DNA from 3 places in the Providencia sp. 6390 genome. Region 2 is predicted to be linked to each of the others. Evidence: predicted binding sites of a transcription regulator. Region 2 holds the regulator's gene; each other region holds the start of a gene.
The links. The regulator Fur, encoded in region 2, represses iron uptake genes when iron is present. The targets are predictions, from matches to a motif close to ATAATAATGAGAACNACTATCAA.
Positions count from the first base shown of each region.

Region 1: a site for Fur is predicted at 904-926, ahead of feoA (ferrous iron transporter A). Genes of this name have one in related genera too.
Region 3: a site for Fur is predicted at 844-866, ahead of AC3Z9T_RS13685 (TonB-dependent receptor domain-containing protein). Genes of this name have one in related genera too.

Region 1 covers NZ_JBYVYL010000010.1:66,256-68,537, reverse strand. Annotated here, with positions in the region: gene AC3Z9T_RS18315 (Tex family protein) at 1-678, shown strand, start outside; gene feoA (ferrous iron transporter A) at 1,024-1,254, shown strand; gene feoB (Fe(2+) transporter permease subunit FeoB) at 1,298-2,282, shown strand, end outside.
Region 2 covers NZ_JBYVYL010000002.1:203,775-206,056, reverse strand. Annotated here, with positions in the region: partial or broken gene AC3Z9T_RS06175 (Rpn family recombination-promoting nuclease/putative transposase) at 1-293, opposite strand, end outside; gene fur (ferric iron uptake transcriptional regulator) at 678-1,127, opposite strand; gene fldA (flavodoxin FldA) at 1,300-1,827, opposite strand; gene ybfE (LexA regulated protein) at 1,969-2,262, opposite strand.
Region 3 covers NZ_JBYVYL010000006.1:56,820-59,101, forward strand. Annotated here, with positions in the region: gene hpaB (4-hydroxyphenylacetate 3-monooxygenase, oxygenase component) at 1-64, shown strand, start outside; gene hpaC (4-hydroxyphenylacetate 3-monooxygenase, reductase component) at 84-602, shown strand; gene AC3Z9T_RS13685 (TonB-dependent receptor domain-containing protein) at 967-2,282, shown strand, end outside.

The sequences.
Region 1 (2,282 bases), on a different contig from region 2:
CTGCGTATCACCAATGGTGATAACCCGCTTGATGCATCGACAGTTCACCCTGAAGCTTACCCTGTGGTTGAGAAAATTCTTGAGGTAGTTCGCCAACCACTCAAAGAGATCATGGGTAACTCACAAGCGTTGAACAGCTTAAGCCCTCGTGATTTCACTACAGAGCAATTTGGTGTACCAACGGTTACCGATATCATTAAAGAACTAGAAAAACCGGGTCGTGACCCGCGCCCTGAGTTCAAAACCGCCACCTTTGCTGAAGGCGTTGAAACCATGAATGATCTCACCCTTGGCATGGTCTTAGAGGGCTCGGTGACTAACGTAACCAATTTTGGTGCCTTCGTTGATATTGGTGTTCACCAAGACGGTCTTGTACATATTTCATCACTCTCCAACAGCTATGTTGAAGACCCACATAAAGTGGTTAAGGCCGGTGATATCGTTAAAGTGAAAGTGATTGATGTTGATATCCCACGTAAACGTATTGCGCTCACCATGCGCCTTGATGAGCAACCGGGAGAGTCCAACAGCTCACCACGTCGAGCAAGTAACCAAACAGATAAAAGATCAAGTAAAGCGCCTACGCCACAGCGTGACATGTCACGAAAAAATAATTCCTCAGCAGGTAACAGTGCAATGAGTGATGCGCTGGCCGCTGCATTTGGCAAAAAGCGTTAATAGCGCTCAACCTCTACAATCATTTTAATAGATTGATTGTAGAGGTTTTTTATCCACCCAACCAATTTCTCAACGTTAATAATTAACAAAACGAATACATTGACACATCTTTATTCACCTTAGCTATTTTCTCTCGAAGCCTGCGCTCATCAGTAAACTCAATGCATCGTTGATCCATATCAATTCAATTTGACGAAAAAAGAGGCTAAATATAGCTAATCGTTGATGATTATAATTCTCATTATTAATTAGATTTATTTCTGTTTAGCCTCGTTTTTTGCTTGTATATGACTATATTTCTAATAATAATTATCAATATTATTATCCATAGTAATGGAAGACCTTATGTCACTACTTCCTCAACACAGCTATAAAATATTGGGTTTTTCACCAGAGATCAGCCCCGCTTACCGACAAAAGCTGCTGTCGCTTGGCCTCTTGCCCGGCTCCGTCTTTAAAGTCGTCCGCCTTGCACCTTTAGGCGATCCAATACAAATCGAAACTCATCGGGTCAGCTTAGTACTACGCAAAAAAGATTTAGCACTACTGAATGTTGATGAAGCCACCTCGGCTTAATAAAACGTATCACCGTTTTTATTTTTACTATTGGTAAAATTCTATGAAACCATTAACTATCGGCCTGATTGGCAATCCAAATGCCGGTAAGACCACCTTATTCAATCAATTAACGGGTTCTCGCCAGCGAGTTGGTAACTGGGCGGGTGTGACCGTTGAAAGAAAGGTTGGTCGTTTTAATACACCAGAGCATAATATTGAATTAGTTGACCTTCCGGGAACCTACTCGCTAACGACTATTTCAGAACAAACATCGCTAGATGAGCAAATAGCTTGCTACTTCATCTTAAGTGGTGAAGCCGATATGTTAATCAACGTGGTCGATGCTTCTAATTTAGAACGCAACCTCTATTTAACACTTCAGCTGATTGAATTAGGCGTACCATGCATTGTCGCGCTGAATATGTTGGATATTGCACAGAGCCAACACATAGATATTGATGTTGAAAAGCTTCAACAACAGCTCGGCTGCCCTGTGATCCCATTGGTTTCTACCCGCGCAACAGGCATCGATAAACTTAAACTGGCCATTGATAGCCACCCACAAAACAATATGCAGGCGTTAGTTGAATACCCAACGGCACTGCTACAAGAAGTGGACTCCTTATCAGAACAAATTTCAGCACAACAATTTAGCCAGCAACAACGCCGCTGGTTAGCATTACAAATTCTTGAAGGTGATATTTACAGCCGCCAACGCGCTAATATCTCCGATGAACAACTACATACGACCCAACAAAATCTCAAAAATAGCTTAAACGAAGAAGCCGAATTGCTGATCGCCGATGCACGCTATCAATCTATTGCTGCAATCTGCGAAAAAGCAATCAATAACAGTGCCGCGGAACCGAATAAACTGACACAAGCTCTTGATGGTGTGATCCTCAACCGCTGGTTAGGTGTACCGATTTTCTTGTTTATTATGTATTTGATGTTTGTGTTGGCCATTAATATCGGTGGTGCATTACAACCTTTCTTCGAAGGTGCTTCTGAAGCGATCTTTATTCATGGTATACAGTGGATAGGTG
Region 2 (2,282 bases):
GTGTCTAGAGTAGTAAACAGATAATTAAGGATGGCAATTACGTCATCGTCGTTATTATAGTGCTGGTTGAGGGCGCGAGCCAATGGCGGAACCACTATCTGAAACTGATTTCGTCGCTGTTTATGCTTCATGGCTAATTCCATCACAGCAATTTTTCGATGATTGACTAGCTCATTATCATCAATAATGGTCACATCGATCAAAGGAAAGGGTTGTGTATACAATTTATGGGCTACATCAGGTAATGTAAAACAGTCTGTCCACATTTGTGAGTAAGGATATGGGGTGCGCTCCCCATGATATACTCGTCATACTTCAAGTTGCAGCGTTGTTGACTACGCTCATTCGCGCCAGTCACATACTTATGTATGCTCCTAGCGACTCATTCACTTGTCGCTTAGCTGCACCATGAATTATTTAGAGTATAAAATAGTAGTGGTACAACAATTGGTAGGGTTTTATGACCTTGTTGTAGATTTTGGAGCCGTTATACAAAGTATATAAAGTGATTTTTGTTGATGGTGGATGTTGCAGAGATAGTAGTCAGTAGCAAGAGGAGAGGTTGTTTATGTATAGATAAAAGAAAACCCCATGTAATACATGAGGTCCTTCAGTAATCAAGGGCTTTATCAGCACCTTTTTATTACGATTTTATCGTGTGATTAGAAACCACTAAATCACTCTTTCGCTTCGTGTGCATTGGCATTTTCACGGCAATCACCATCTGCACAGTGACCATAGAGATACAAACTGTGGTTAGAGAGTTTAATGCCATGGCGCGCAGCAATATTGGTTTGACGCTCTTCAATTGATTTATCAGAAAACTCAATAACTTTACCGCAATCTAAGCAAATCAAATGGTCATGGTGGTGCTGTTGAGTCAGCTCAAAAACAGATTTACCACCTTCGAAGTTGTGACGTGTCACAATACCAGCATCGTCGAATTGGTTTAATACGCGGTATACCGTAGCTAGACCGATCTCTTCACCCATATCAATCAATTTTTTGTAGAGATCTTCCGCACTGACGTGATGGCACTCAGGCTCCTGAAGTACTTCCAATATTTTTAATCTTGGAAGAGTGACTTTGAGTCCAGCATTTTTCAATGCTTTATTGTTGTCTGTCATGCGGGTTTGTCCTGTATCTTAAATCAAAAATTTAACAATAATGAGACATTTTTAACATATATTCAGTTGTCTTCGAAACTGATTTACAATTATAGGCATGGAAACAAAAAATAGAAACCATGCTTTGTCTCATTATTATAATTATATCAGCAATCCTACGCTGACTTGTTCGTTAACTTAGGATCTCAGATAGAGACATCTCTTCTGAAATTTGTTGTACCCATGCATCAACACGCTCTTCAGTTAGCTCTGGCTGGCGGTCTTCATCGATGGCCAAACCAATGAAGTGATTGTCATCATACATACCTTTAGAGGCTTCAAAATGGTAGCCTTCAGTTGGCCAAGTACCTACAATTACTGCACCACGCGGTTCAATAATATCGCGAATAGTACCCATCGCATCACAGAAGTACTCTGCATAGTCTTCTTGGTCACCACAACCAAATAGAGCAACAAGTTTGCCTTCAAAATTAATTTCTTCGAGAGTTGGGAAAAAATCATCCCAATCGCACTGAGCCTCACCATAATACCAAGTTGGGATGCCAAGAAGTAAAATATCAAACGCTTCAATGTCTTCTTTGCTGCACTTAGCAATATCATGAACTTCAGCGTTATCGTTGCCTAATCTCTTTTGGATCATTTTGGCAATATTTTCTGTATTACCAGTGTCACTACCGAAGAAAATGCCTATGACTGCCATAAAGTGAATAACCTCTTGTTTTTCCAATCTGGTTTGAAAAGGGCCAGATAGGGCTAAATTTGAATAAATAGAACTTTGGCCTTATTTTGGCGAAAAAAGCTGAATAAATCTGTCGAATTTGTGTGGTTAACTGAGTCAAAGCTATCTGTCTGAAGGCTCGTAAACCTGCGCGAGCTGTGACATGAGCATCTCTTCTATTAACTCGCTCCGGCTCATATTTTTTTCATCAGCCAACCGATTTAATATGGTGACAGCGTCTTCATTGAGTTTCAATTCAACACGGCGCAGCCCGTTGACTTTATCTCGTTTAAGTTGATTACGTTTATTAATTCTTAATTGTTCATCCCGCGATAGCGGACTTGTTTTAGGTCGCCCAGGCCTGCGTTCCTCAGCGAACAAATCAAGTGTGGTGCGATCAGTTTGTTCTTTTGCCATATTTCTTTAATACTAATGGG
Region 3 (2,282 bases), on a different contig from region 2:
CTGGAAACGCTCACACCTACATAACAATAATGATATTAATCAGTTAGATTCGCTGCTGAAGTAATCGGCAGCAGGAGGTCAATATGTCTTTAGAAAATGAACATCGCCTGCGTTTTAGAGATGCGATGGCAAGTCTTGGTGCAGCAGTCAATATTGTCACCACGGATGGTACTGCGGGCTGTTGCGGTATTACAGCAACCGCGGTCTGTTCAGTTACAGATACGCCACCCACTCTTATGGTGTGTGTTAACCGCAACAGTGCTATGAATGCGGTTTTTCAAGAAAATGGCCGCCTGTGTGTGAACGTGCTAAATCATGAACAAGAAGAAATGGCCTGCCATTTTGCGGGTATGAAAGGCTCGACCATGGAAGAACGTTTTGGTTGGAATGTTTGGGATAGAGGCATTCTACAACAGCCATTACTGAAAGATGCTCTGGCGAATCTTGAAGGTGAAATCACTCAAGTTCAAGACATTGGCACTCACTCGGTTTACTTGGTTGAGATAAAGCAAATCATCGTGAGAGAAGAAGGCCATGGGTTAGTTTACTTTAAACGTAAATTCCACCCAGTGATGCATCAGCTGCTCGCCGTGACTGCATAGCATATTAAATTATCACAGCCTCAAGAGGCCGCAAATAATGAAGTGACCCCCAATAGTTGGACAAGTAATTATTGGGGGTCTTTTTATCACTCTTCAAATCAGCATTCCAACCATTACCCCAACAAATATTATGTAATTATATTACCTGCCCAAATGTAAATTACTTGTGTTTATACTATTTTTAAATCAAGACATTAGTACAAACTCATTTTTTGATATTAATAACACCTTAATTTATTGAATGATAATAATTATTATTTACAATCTCATTACCAGTTAATTTCAAATAATAATTATCATGCAAAATAATTCAATGAAGCCTATCTCTCAGCTTCTTAAACTTTTTATTGGTGTTAGCCCGTTTATGGCAAGCGGATTCATCACGGCACACAGCGCCACTCAACCTCCATCTGACAATAGCGTAGCATTATCACCGCTCAAAATATCCGCTAAATCGCAAAAAGAACTCGACGCAGAGTACCCTTACTTGCAGCTCGGCTCATCCGTCAATATTGATAGTAAAACGGTTGAAAGATATCGTGGAAATTCAGCTGCTGACTTTTTACGTGGTATCAGTGGCGTACATATTGGTGATATCCGTAATGGTGGTGCATTAGATGTCAATATCAGAGGTTTGCAAGGACAAAGTCGCGTTCCTGTTATTGTTGATGGAACACAACAATCTATTGATGTCTATCGTGGTTACGCAGGGGTGCAACAACGTAGCTACCTTGATCCTGATTTAATTAGTCAAGTGACTATTGATAAAGGCCCTAGTCTAGAAACCGACGCTGCAGGCGCCATTGGTGGCGCTGTACGTGTGACCACATTACAGCCAGCGGATGTGATCCCAAAAGGCGAGACTTTTGGCGTACGTTTGCGAGGAGGAATGTCAAACAATACCATTTCAGAGCGTTCAGGGTTTTACACTAAGACCAAAGATCGCGACGATGCTAATTCATGGCCCAATATGAATAGCCGATTTGGTAGTATTGCTATCGCCACTGATAAAGATCGTTATCAACTGCTTGTGGCCTATGCTTACCGTAATCAAGGAAACTATTTTGCGGGTAAGAATGGTGCTAACCGCTATGAAAATGCACACTACTCTACAACGGGTGGTACTGGTATGACGACCGCTGCGGTTATCGAAGCCTATCCAGCAGGTAAAGAAGTTCTCGATACCCATAGCCGTAGTGAATCTTGGTTATTAAAAGGCGCTGCCGATTTAACAGACGAACAAAAACTTGAGTTGATCTACCGCCGTTATGATGCGAGCTGGGGCGAGATCATGCCATCGATGATTTCAGGACCAAACAGTAAAGGTGAATCGACCCAATTTATCCCAAGTAAAATTACTATTGATTCTTTATCTGCCAAACATAATTTTAACCCAGACAATGACTGGCTCAATCTCACTTCTGAATTATGGTATACCCGTTCAGTAAGCCGCATGTATAACGCCAATATTGGTAATGTGCCTGTCTTTGATCTTGGTACAGAACAATTACCCGATCCGCAAAATGAACAGTACAAACAAGGGTTACTATCTGATATTAAGGCAGATCGTTATGGCGTCAATTTAACTAACCGTTCTAGTTTCGAAAACCGCTTCGGAGAATTTAACCTAACCATTGGCGGTGCTTTCCAATATGAAGATACAGGACCTAATTCCCCTGT